Linked DNA regions of Pelagibaculum spongiae. The protein of the gene in region 2 interacts with the protein of the main gene of each other region in a pairwise test. Links are inferred from orthologs where the notes say so. Each region holds a gene or a part of one and is shown on either strand. Other genes may lie near its edges.

Region 1 (4,226 bases), on a different replicon or contig from region 2:
GCTTTACCACCTTGAATATCCATTGCATCGTTCGCGCACTGTCGACCCATTTCGGTCACGTGCAGCTTGGCGATTGCGGATGGTACTGAAGGTTTTTCACCTAAATCGACCGCAAATGCAGTAAAGGCTCGAACGGCTTCCATTCGGTAAGCGTTGCCACCTAAACGACCCAGCGCTTCTTCGATACCTTCCATTTGGCCGATCGCAGTTTTGAACTGACGACGGATGCGAGCATAAGCACCCGTAGCAATTGCACCGGCACGTGCACCACCTGCAGCGGAAGAAGGCAATGAAATAGAGCGACCTACTGACAAACATTCAACCAGCATACGCCAGCCGTGACCTGCCATATCTACGCCACCGATAATGAAATCCAATGGAATGAATACGTCTTTACCTTTGGTGGTACCGTTCATGAACGGTGTTCCCAGAGGAATGTGGCGACGGCCAGCTTCAACGCCAGGGAAATTGCGAGGAATCAGTGCGCAAGTGATACCGATGTCTTTCTTGTCGCCCAATAAACCTTCTGGGTCGAACATTTTGAAAGCCAAGCCGATAACCGTAGCAACCGGAGCCAGCGTAATATAACGCTTGTTCCAGTTCATGCGCATACCGATGACTTCTTTGCCTTGGTACTGACCTTTACAAACAATACCTGTATCCGGGATTGAGCCAGCATCGGAACCCGCTTCAGGGTTAGTTAATGCAAAGCAAGGGATATCCAAGCCTTTAGCCAAGCGAGGCAGGTAATGATTTTTTTGTTCTTCAGTACCATAGTGTTGCAGCAATTCTGCTGGGCCTAATGAGTTAGGCACGGCAACGGTAGATGCCAAAGTTGCAGAGTGTGCGGACAGCTTAGCAAGTACTTCTGAGTGAGCTAATGCTGAGAAATCTTTACCGCCGTACTTCTTCTTGATGATCATCGAGAAGAAGCCTTCGTCTTTCAGGAACTGCCAGGTTTCAGGCGTCAGGTCGGCATCTTCATGAACGACTTTCCAGTCATCACACATGCGACATGCTGCTTCAACCGGGCCGTCGAGGAATGCTTGCTCTTCTTCGGTCAAAGTCGGCTTTGGAATTGACAGCAGTTTTTTCCAATTAGGATCGCCAGCAAAAATTTCGCCGTCCCACCAAACCGTACCTGCATCCAGCGCTTCTTTTTCAGTCTGCGACATGGTTGGCATGATTTTGCGAAAGAGTTTAAGGATTGGGCCAGAAATATAGGTAAGACGGATCTTGTCCATATTTAAAGGCACTGCAACTGCAGCGAAGATCAACCAGCTAATTGCCAGTCCAACTCCTGAGAAGCCGCTGAATAGGGTTAATACGGCCAGCGCTGCTGCACCATAGATAGTCCATTCTTTCAGCGATGAGCGTCTGTAGGCCATTGCCCACGCACCAGCTAAAGCCAATGCTAATAAAATTCCGTTGGTCACTTCTAGTGCTCCCGTTATCATTGTTCGACTTAAAGGGATGTTTTAAACGGTCGTATGAATCGACTGTCCAAATATCGCCTTTGATCCATGTCAGGTCAAGTGCCAAAGGAGGTAGAATTTATTCTCTGACATTCAGTAAGGTTTGACTGAAGGGAATGAGAATGGTTTTATCTTAATGAAAATAAACAGTAAATTTTATTGAAGAACATGGTTGGAGCGGTGAAATTGAAATGTATCTTTTGTGATGTTTTGTCAAATAAACAGCCAGCATCGGTGGTTTTGGAAACTGAACACTGTTTAGTCATTGCTGATTTGTTTCCATTGACCGCAGGTCACATCTTGCTGGTTTCCAAAACGCATCAAGAAAAATTGACCGAACTAAGTGAAATTGAAATGGCCGATTTGTTTTTAACGGCACGAAAAATAGCGCCAGTTTTGCAGGCAGTGACTGGGGCAGATGCATGCCATTGGTTGGTTAATGACGGCAAGGCTGCCTGGCAACATGTGCCGCATGTTCATTTGCATTTGATCCCCAGATATAAAAACCGACCGCTGCAACTTTTATTAGGAATCTTGACCCGACCGTTTATGTGGTTAGGGCTTGCTCAAAGACGCCGACGGTTAGATGATTTCACCCATCAACTGGCCGAAGCGATAAAAGAGACAAGCGTCTGATGTGTGAACTACTGGGAATGAGTGCCAATGTACCAACCGATATTTGCTTCAGCTTTGCCGGGCTGATGCAGCGAGGTGGTTGTACTGGGCCACATAAAGATGGCTTTGGCATTGTGTTTTATGAAGGCAAGGGGATTCGCGGTTTTCGCGACTATCAGCCGAGCGCCGATTCAGATATCGCTCGCTTTGTCCGTGACTATCCGCTGAAAAGCCAAATTGTCATCAGCCATATTCGCCAAGCGAATCGTGGTGGAATTTGCCTAGAGAATACCCATCCGTTTAATCGTGAGTTATGGGGCCGTTATTGGACTTTTGCTCATAATGGTCAGCTTAAGGGAATCAAAAAACTAGCATTGACTGATATGTTGCCGGTTGGCACGACTGATTCTGAGCATGCTTTTTGTTGGATGCTATCGCAAATAAGGCAGCGATTCCCAAAGCCTCCGCGCGATAACATGACGCTATGGCGGTTTGTTCAAGGGCTGGCCGATCAATTGGCTGAACTGGGCGTGTTTAATATGTTGCTGTCAGATTCTAAAGACCTAGTTGCCTATTGTGGTAAACGATTGAGCTGGATTACCCGCAAAGCACCATTTGGTGATGCCAGCCTGATTGATGATGATATGCAAGTCGATTTTGGCAGTGAAACAACGCCCAACGATATTGTGACGATCATCGCCACTCGGCCATTAACTGATAACGAGCAGTGGAATATTATGCAGCGCGGTGAAATGCGGGTATTCCGACAAGGCATATTAGAACGCTAGCTAGAATGCTCGTTTTTTTGATAGGCGTAAGGCTGTAAATCTCAGTCCTTCGGTTGTACTCTGCGGCAACATGTTGCTGCAGAGTAATAACAAAAATGAAATCTGAAGACAGTAAATTTGAAGGCACGGATAGCTACATTGCCACCGAAGAATTAAAAATGGCGGTCAATGCTGCATTAACCTTGCAACGACCATTGCTCATTAAAGGTGAGCCAGGCACCGGTAAAACCATGCTGGCTGAACAGGTCGCCCAATCTCTAAATACCGATCTTATTCAATGGCACATTAAATCAACCACCCGCGCGCAGCAGGGGTTGTATGAATATGATGCGGTGTCTCGCTTACGAGATTCTCAGCTGGGTGATGAAAAAGTTCGTGATATCGGTAATTACATTGTTAAAGGCAAGCTTTGGCAGGCCTTTGAAGCCGATGAACGACAAGTTTTATTAATTGATGAAATTGATAAAGCTGATATTGAGTTTCCTAACGACCTGTTATTAGAGCTAGATAAAATGGAGTTTCATGTTTATGAAACCCAACAAAGAATTCAGGCCAAAAAACGTCCGTTAGTAATCATCACTTCAAACAATGAAAAAGAGCTGCCAGATGCTTTTCTGCGCCGCTGTTTTTTCCATTACATCCGCTTTCCTGATAAAGACACCATGAAGCAAATCGTTCAGGTGCACTTTCCCAATTTACAAAATGAATTGGTCGAAGAATCACTGCGAAGTTTCTTTGAAATTCGTCAAATGAATGGTTTAAAGAAAAAGCCAACCACCTCTGAATTACTTGACTGGCTTAAGCTGTTAATGGCGCAAGATATCAGCCCGGAAGTGTTGCGTAATCAGGATAATCGTTCGGCAATCCCCCCGTTATATGGTGCGCTGTTAAAGAATGAACAAGATGTTCAGTTGTTCGAAAAGCTGGCTTTCTTGTCTCGTCGCGAAGGGTAATCAGAGGTTTAGATCATGTTGATCGACTTTTTTTATACTCTGAAACAGGCTCAGGTGCCGGTCAGTATTCGAGAGTTTCTGGATTTACTCGGTGGACTAAAAGCTCGGGTGGTGATGGGCTCGGTTGATGACTTTTACCAGTTGGCACGCTGTTGTCTGGTAAAAGATGAGCGACATTACGACCGATTTGACCAAGCGTTTAGTTATTATTTTCGTGGTATCAGTAATGATCAGTTAGATAAAGAAATTCCTGAAGATTGGCTTAGAAAACAGATAGAAAAATTTCTGTCAGAAGAAGAAAAGAAAAAAATGGAGTCAATTGGTTGGGATGAATTGATGCAGCGTTTGAAACAGCGCCTAGAAGAACAGAAAGAGCGGCACCAAGGTGGTAATAA
Region 2 (7,676 bases):
TTCTAAGGCTTTTTGATAGCTCTCTAATTGATGAATATGATCGACATAGCCTGCAATATTGGAATACTGCTTTCTTGCATCGCCTCTGCTAATAGCAGCTTCAAGAGGAAAGATCATCTGAATATCAGCACCGGTGATTTTATCGCCAGCAAACCAAGTTTTCCCTTCCAAGTAATCATCAACATACTGAAGGTTTTTGATGAGATTAGGCCCGGCATAACCAGCAATGGCTTTGTCAGCAATAGCCTTGGCGACTGGACGAATAAAAAATGGCATTGGCGCTGTTTTAATTTTTTCAAAAACTAACGTCATCACCATAAATGGCATCAGCGATCCTTCGGCATAATGCAGCCAGTATAAATACTGCCAATGGGCTTCGCTTCCCTGTTCAGGCAACAAATCAACATTCTGACGATAGCTTTGAGCAAGATATTCAATGATCAAACCCGATTCAGCAATGGTTCTTTGGCCATCGGTAATCACCGGAGATTTACCAAGCGGATGAATTTCTAACAGTGCTTCTGGCGCTAGAGAAGTTTCGCTATTACGTTGATAAGTCTTGATTTGATAATCAACTGCCAAGGTTTCTAGCAGCCAAATAATGCGTTGTGAGCGGGAGTTATTTAGATGATGTAGCGTGATCATTTTATTTTGCTCTTATTATGTTATGCATATCTGCACTGGATTCAGTGTGCCGATCAATTAGCATAAAATCGAGCAATATTTCTAATTAGATTTTAAGTTCTCGTTATCATCAAAACCTGCCAACTTAGCGGCAAACCTTGTTCAGTGCGCAGCGTTTCATAGGCCTGTTGCATGGCGGCAAGCCGCTGTTTTCCGGTAAGACCGTTAGCTCGACCAGAATTGAGATTTCTAGCACCAATGCCCTTAATCGAGCGCATCAGTGAAAATACATCGGGGAAAAACTCGGTATAGGTAACTGTTTGAAATTGTATCTCAGGAAAATGCTGCTCAATTGTATCTAATGCTTGCTGCTGATTTAGGAAGCGATTGACATGAACTGAAGCAGACGCAGATACAGATTTACCAACAGTAGCCGCCAGCTTGCTATCTGCTTGCTGCCAAGCAAATTGTAATTCAGCTAAGGTGCCTTCTAGCAAGGTAGTGAACAACAACTGCCCCTGAGGTTTTAACACCCGTTTCGCTTCAACCATTACCTTGTCTAACTCACACCATTGCAGTGCAAAGTTTGAGTAGATCGCATCAATTGATTGATCCGCCAGCGGCAAAAGCTCAGCATCGGCACAAAGCCAACTATTGCTAACTGCTAAATGCCCGCGCTTAGCTTGCTGCAACATACCCTGAGCTAAATCCAACCCTAAAATATGCGCCTGCGGCCATTGCTGTTGCAATTGTCGATTTAATTGGGCGGTGCCGCAACCTAAGTCGAGCAAAAGCTTTGCTTGCTGACTAGTGGTTGCAAACTGTGAATGTTGATTTGCCCAAGCAAGTAGCTCGCAGCCGGTTTTAAACTGGATTTGTGCCAAGGCATCATAATCATTGGCCGCTTTACTAAATGAAGCAGCCAATGTAGAACGATCAATAGCTAAATTAGACTCAGTCACTCGCTTGCTCTACGGCTTTTGACGATGCCGAGGTGAATTCAGTCAGCGCAGCTAAAAATTGCTCTGGATGAGACAAAAACGGTGCATGGGAAGCTTTTTCAATTACCTTGGTTTGGCAATGCCCACTACTAGAAGACTGATTAATTAAATCTTCAATTAGCGGTGCAGCACGTACCGGCACTAAGCCATCTTTTTTACCACAAATTTGTAGAACTGGTTGAGTAAGGTCGGCTAATTGATAGCGTAAATCGGCATCACGTAAAATCTCCAAACCACCGCGCAAGGCTAATGGTGCGGGTTCGCCATGACGAAATACAATATCTTTTAACAAGGCAATATCTTTACGCATGGTTTCACTACCCATTGCTTGTAAAGACAAAAATCGAATCAGTACTGCTTCGAAATCTTCTGAAAGCATTTCATGAAACTGCTTTAAAACATCAGGTTTGATCGCATAACGCCAGTCATCATCTTGGATGAATTTGGCGGTCGATGCGGCTAGCACTAATTTCTCAACTCGATCAGCCGATTTTAATGCTGCATTTAATGCAATTATTCCACCCAACGACCAACCTAACCAAATCGCTTTTTCTGGTGCGACTTTTAATACAGCATCCGTCACCATCTGTAAGTTATACGGCTTAACCTGGGGGCTTCGGCCAAAGCCAGGTAAGTCGATTAATGTCACTCGGAAATGTTGTGACAATTGAGGTAATAAAGGTTCCCATATCCCTGAATGCATTCCCCAACCGTGCAGCAGCACCAGCTCTGGGCCATGTTCGGTATTTTTAGAATGCGCAACTTCGTAGAATAAATCGGGGATCATTGTGTCATTACCATCTATATGCAAAAGCTTGTGATTAAAAATTAAATCTTTTCTAGTGCCGATAACAAGCGATCAATATCTGCTTCGCTATGATCGGCGCTAAACGTAATCCGTAATCGACTGGTGCCCTTGGGCACAGTCGGTGGTCGAATTGCAGTCACCCACAAACCAGCTGCTTTAAGCTTTTCGCTCGCTGCAATTGCGGTTGCTTCATCACCTAAAAGAATCGGTTGAATCGGCGTATTGGAGTCCATTAGCTGCAAACCCAACTGCTGGGCGCCGCTTCTAAAACGTGCAATCAACTGCTGTAGTTTATCCCTGCGCCAGCTTTGTTCCATCACTAAATCGACCGACTGTGCAATCGCAGCGGCAGTCGAAGGCGGCATAGAAGTGGTGTAAATATAAGATCGCGCTTGTTGTATCAGCGTTTCAATCACAGTTTCACTGCCAGCAACAAAAGCACCAAAGCAGCCAAAAGCCTTACCCAGTGTGCCGACTAGCACCGGCAACTGTTGCTGGTTTAGATTGCACTGCTCGGCAATCCCACCACCGGTTGCACCGATGGTGCCGAAACCGTGCGCATCATCAACCATTAAAATGGCATTGTGCTGCTGAGCCAATTTGGCCAGCTCAGGCAAGCGAGGCAAATCACCATCCATGCTGAATACACCGTCGCTGACAATCAGCTTACGACCAGTATCTGGGGTTTTCTCAAGCAGTCTTTCAAGGTGAGGTAAATCATTGTGCCGATAGCGCTGAAATTTTGCTTGGGACAACAGTGCACCATCAATTAAAGAGGCATGATTTAATTTATCCTGAAAAATAAAATCACCCCGGCCAACCAGCGCATTAATCGCACCTAAATTGGCCATATAACCGGTGGAGAATAATAACACCCGATCACGGCCGGTTAATTGCGCCAGCTTTTGTTCTGCTAAGTGGTGCCAATGATTATGGCCACACACCAAATGCGAAGCACCGCCACCAAAACCATCAGTTTCAATGGCTTGTGCAGCAGCAGCTTTTATTTTGGGATGATTTGCTAGACCGAGGTAATCATTATTGCAGAAAGATAAATACTGCTTACCTTCAACGTGCAATAAGCGACCTTGTGGACCATCAACCGTGATTCGGCGGCGATACAAATTTGCATCGCGCCGATCAGATAACTGTTGTTGCAACTGCTGTTGCCAATCAGTTGCTGTGCTGTTCAAGGTGTCGGCCATATTACTGGCTAGCGGCCTGTTCAGCATTTAATGCACTGGCATCATAAAACAGGTGATTATTCACCGGCTCTGGTTTTTTCATATCATCGATAATGTGCTCTTCGCGGTTAATACCTAACCGTTTAAATAAACGCATATCGCTATTAGATTCTGGGTTAGCCGTCGTCAACAATTTATCGCCATAAAAAATAGAATTGGCACCGGCCATAAAGCACATGGCTTGCATCTGGTCGTTCATGTTTTCACGACCAGCCGATAACCGCACATGAGATTGCGGCATCATAATACGCGCTACAGCAATACAGCGGACAAATTCAAATGGGTCAATCGCTTCGGTGCCTTCTAGTGGTGTACCGGCACACGCAACTAATTGGTTAACTGGCACCGATTCTGGCTGCTGCTCAAGATTCGCCAGCTCCATTAACAGCCCAACGCGATCTTTGCGCTCCTCGCCCATCCCAACAATTCCACCGGCACATACTTTCATACCAGCCTTTCGCACATTGGCCAAAGTATCCAGTCTATCTTGGTAAGTACGCGTGGTGATGATTTCGTCGTAATACTCGCGGGAGGTATCTAGATTGTGGTTGTAGTAATCCAGACCGGCATCCGCCAACGCTTTGCTGTGATCTTCACTGAGCATGCCCAATGTCATGCAAGTTTCCAGGCCAATCGATTTTACCTGACGCACCATATCTACCACATGCGGCAAATCTCGGTCACGCGGACAGCGCCAAGCAGCGCCCATACAAAAACGGGTCGCGCCCTTGGCTTTAGCGGCTTTAGCTTCTTCCAGCACTTTATCCACAGCCAACAAACGCTCTTTTTCCAAGCCGGTGTTATAGCGCGCGCTCTGCGGGCAATAGGCACAATCTTCCGGGCAAGCACCGGTTTTAATGCTCAGCAAGGTGCTGACTTGAACTTGGTTCTGATCAAAATGCTGACGATGCAGACTTTGTGCCTGAAATACCAAATCCATAAACGGCATTTCAAACAGATTTTGAATTTGCTCTCGAGTCCAGTCATGGCGAACTTCGCCCAGTCGATTCAGCAGTTCAGCATTAGGCTGGGTAGTGACAGTCATTCTTTTCTAACCTCGAATAATAATGAAGAGCAGTACAGTCGATTACCGGTTACATCGGCAGCTCGACGATTCAGAGCTTTACTCAATCTAAAGCGACTAAACCGGAGCCTGCTAGATCTAGACCTATTAAATCTAAGCCTACTAAAGCCGAGTCAGCCTGTTGAGTCACTACTCGAAAACAAACGCATCGCATGTTCTCCGGCTGACTCAATTTCTGTCAACATAGCCCGACACCGTAAGTTTACCAATGGTTAATTTTCATACAGATATTATTCAACAACTAACCCAATGGCTGACTAATCCGTGTCAGCTGTGTTTACGCGATCAAAGCAAATCCATCTGTGATGATTGCTGGAGCAAGCTGCCCTGGCTGGAACATGGTTGTGGTTTGTGCGACTTACCGATGCCGGCATCAGCCGCAGCGGGTAGCTTGTGCGCACAATGTATAAAAGAAAAACCTCCCTGGAACCGGGCAATTTCAGCATTGGTTTATCGTGCACCAATTGCCAGTTTGATTGGACAGTTCAAATATTATCGGCGGTTTAACCACAGCCGTTTTCTCGGGCAAATGCTCGCTCAAGCGGTTAACAAAAAATATACTGACCAACCGACACCGCAATTACTGTTGCCGGTTCCATTACATTGGAAAAGAGGCTTGTTTCGAGGTTTTAATCAATCGGCAGAAGTCGCGCTGGAGTTAAGCAAGGGGTTGTCGATTCCGCTCGATTGCCATTGTTTAAGACGGATACGCTCCACACCTTCGCAACAAGGATTAGAAGCCAAGCAACGTAGTAGGAATTTGAGAAAAGCGTTTATTTTAAAACAGAAACTAGCCGCTGAGGTTCGTCATATTGCATTGATTGATGATGTAATGACCACTGGTGCCACTAGCCGAGAATTGTGCAAAACCATTCTCAAGCAACACCCGTCCATTAAAATTGATATCTGGACCATTGCTCGAACGCCTAAGCCTTATAAGCAATAAAATAAAAACTACTTATTTTTCAATTTTACTGATCGGTTGAACCGCTCTTTTTTGAGCGCTTTGCTCACCGGTTAACATGCCTTCCTTCATTACCTGCATCCAATCAAGATGTTGCTTCCAGATATGTTTTTTCATTTGTGGTGGTTTTTTCATAGGTTGTTTTGTCACTATTTTCTCCAGTTGATCGCAATTAGACCTTAGATGCATAGAAATAAATAAACACCTTTAATGTAGGTCGTTCTGAGCGAAGCGAATAGCTATTTTATAACAAAATGTCACGCTTAGCCGAGGCTCAGGGATGATCTAAGAGAAGACACAGGAAGGTTATTTATTTCCATTGCTCTTACTTAAGCAAGGCACTTTACTAACTAAAACTGTTAGTAAATGCTTAATTTTTCTATATTCAATATATATTGCACTTTGAGAGAAAAAACTCACTCGCAGCCTGATTCTTTTATTGAGTATAATTTGTGACTAACATCTCTCATTTTGTTATGAATACTTAATCATAACCTGCTGAGATAGGTTTTTATCCAGAATCAATGTGAATTGAAAGTTTTTCTTTAGCCTGCTTTCAATATCACTAATCATCGTGAAATTTCTGGAAAAGCAGTTTTTTTATCGTTAGGCTTCAGCAATCGTAAAAATTTTGGCCGGAATATGGATAGAAAACGCCTTCCAACCCTGTGGGTAGCCAGCTTGCTGGCCAGTTTAGCTATAGTGCTATGGCTAGCTTTAAGGCAAGGATCTGTGCCATTAATTGGTCATTATAATGACAAGCTACTCCACATAATCGCCTTCACGTTTTTAGCAGCGCATTGTCGAATCGCTTTACCCAAAATACCTGCAACCATTCAAGTTGTCGGCCTGATTAGCTTTGCCTTACTAATTGAATTACTACAGTTATTACTGCCATGGCGTTATTTTTCATGGATGGATATTGCCGCAGATGCAGTGGGTATGATGATTTTTTGGGGCATATTTGCTGGAGTGATGTCATTCAGCTGGCTGAAAAAGCATTTCAGCCAGCACTAACTAAGATTTATTGCTGTAGATATTCTTCTAGTCGCTCAAAGAACAAGCCAACATGGTAGCCATCCATAAAAGCGTGGTGTGCATGCATCGACACCGGAATCATCAACTTGCCGTCTTGTTCAAATGTTTTACCAAACGCCAGCTTAGGCACCACATCCTCTTCATCACCAAAACGTACATGATCAATCGAGCTAAAACTCTGCCAAGGGATGACAGTTGCATGCAAGGTATTCGGCGGCTGCTCACCTAAACATAAGCCCGTCGATGCTTTCACTCGAGCAGTTTCAATTTGAGCGTTTTTGCTAAATATTGAAAAATCCGGGTGATAATCGATATAACTAAACCCCATGGTTTTATCATCACGCAGCACCGTAGGTGAAATGTTTACCTGCTCATAACACACCACCTGACCAGCTACATATCGAGTGCGAAACTCTTCAATGCTATTGGCCGCCTTGGTAGCAGCATGCAAATAGGTGAGATAAAAGGACTGCTGCTTTTGCCTAGCGGTTTGGCGCGCTTGGCTGCAATCAATATTGACGCAATAGCCAAAATAAGGATCGGCAAAATTACGGAAGAACTCGAAATGCTCTTTTCGATTCCAAGTGTCGATGTCGATAATTTTTTTCGTATCTTGATTCATTAATAGCAGCTTCGATACCTGACTGTTTTTCGCAGTTTGTCTCAAACTCGATCAGTCGACAATCGCTGGTTTAGGCGTCTGCTCTGGTGTCAGACGTATGGCGTAAAATAAAGCCCCCAAAAGCAAGCCAGCAACGCCACCATAAAAGTGTGCGTCAACTACCACATTACCGCCGATGGTTTCAGCCAAGCCAATATCGGCCCCTGAGTATTGTTCCCAAACTAATTTACCTATCAGCACTAATAGCAAAGCAAAACCGCTGTTAATACCTTGGCGAATATCCAACCAAGC

Evidence for each region.
Region 1: the proteins of bioB (region 2) and DC094_RS19010 interact in binary tests that used the Escherichia coli proteins (3 or more experiments, as listed by UniProt). The link is inferred for Pelagibaculum spongiae from one-to-one orthologs.

The regions. Positions count from the first base shown.
Region 1 is NZ_QDDL01000011.1:85,031-89,256, reverse strand. Bases 1,073-3,994 are described here. They hold DC094_RS19010 (class II glutamine amidotransferase), read left to right. Parts: upstream 1,073-2,110; coding sequence 2,111-2,878; downstream 2,879-3,994. Other genes in these bases: DC094_RS19000 (vWA domain-containing protein), read left to right, coding at 3,847-3,994; DC094_RS19005 (AAA family ATPase), read left to right, coding at 2,974-3,831; DC094_RS19015 (HIT family protein), read left to right, coding at 1,662-2,111; DC094_RS19020 (acyl-CoA dehydrogenase), read right to left, coding at 1,073-1,436. Outside these bases: more of DC094_RS19020, read right to left, coding at 1-1,072; more of DC094_RS19000, read left to right, coding at 3,995-4,226.
Region 2 is NZ_QDDL01000015.1:47,727-55,402, reverse strand. The notes cover bases 2,682-5,445. They hold bioB (biotin synthase BioB), read right to left. Parts: upstream 4,723-5,445; coding sequence 3,640-4,722; downstream 2,682-3,639. Other genes in these bases: DC094_RS20915 (ComF family protein), read left to right, coding at 4,970-5,445; bioF (8-amino-7-oxononanoate synthase), read right to left, coding at 2,682-3,665. In the rest of the region: DC094_RS20940 (glutathione S-transferase), read right to left, coding at 1-645; malonyl-ACP O-methyltransferase BioC, read right to left, coding at 738-1,586; pimeloyl-ACP methyl ester esterase BioH, read right to left, coding at 1,579-2,412; more of bioF, read right to left, coding at 2,454-2,681; more of DC094_RS20915, read left to right, coding at 5,446-5,707; DC094_RS22240 (hypothetical protein), read right to left, coding at 5,720-5,875; DC094_RS20910 (VanZ family protein), read left to right, coding at 6,368-6,742; DC094_RS20905 (chloramphenicol acetyltransferase), read right to left, coding at 6,750-7,385; rrtA (rhombosortase), read right to left, coding at 7,437-7,676. UniProt on the Escherichia coli protein: Catalyzes the conversion of dethiobiotin (DTB) to biotin by the insertion of a sulfur atom into dethiobiotin via a radical-based mechanism.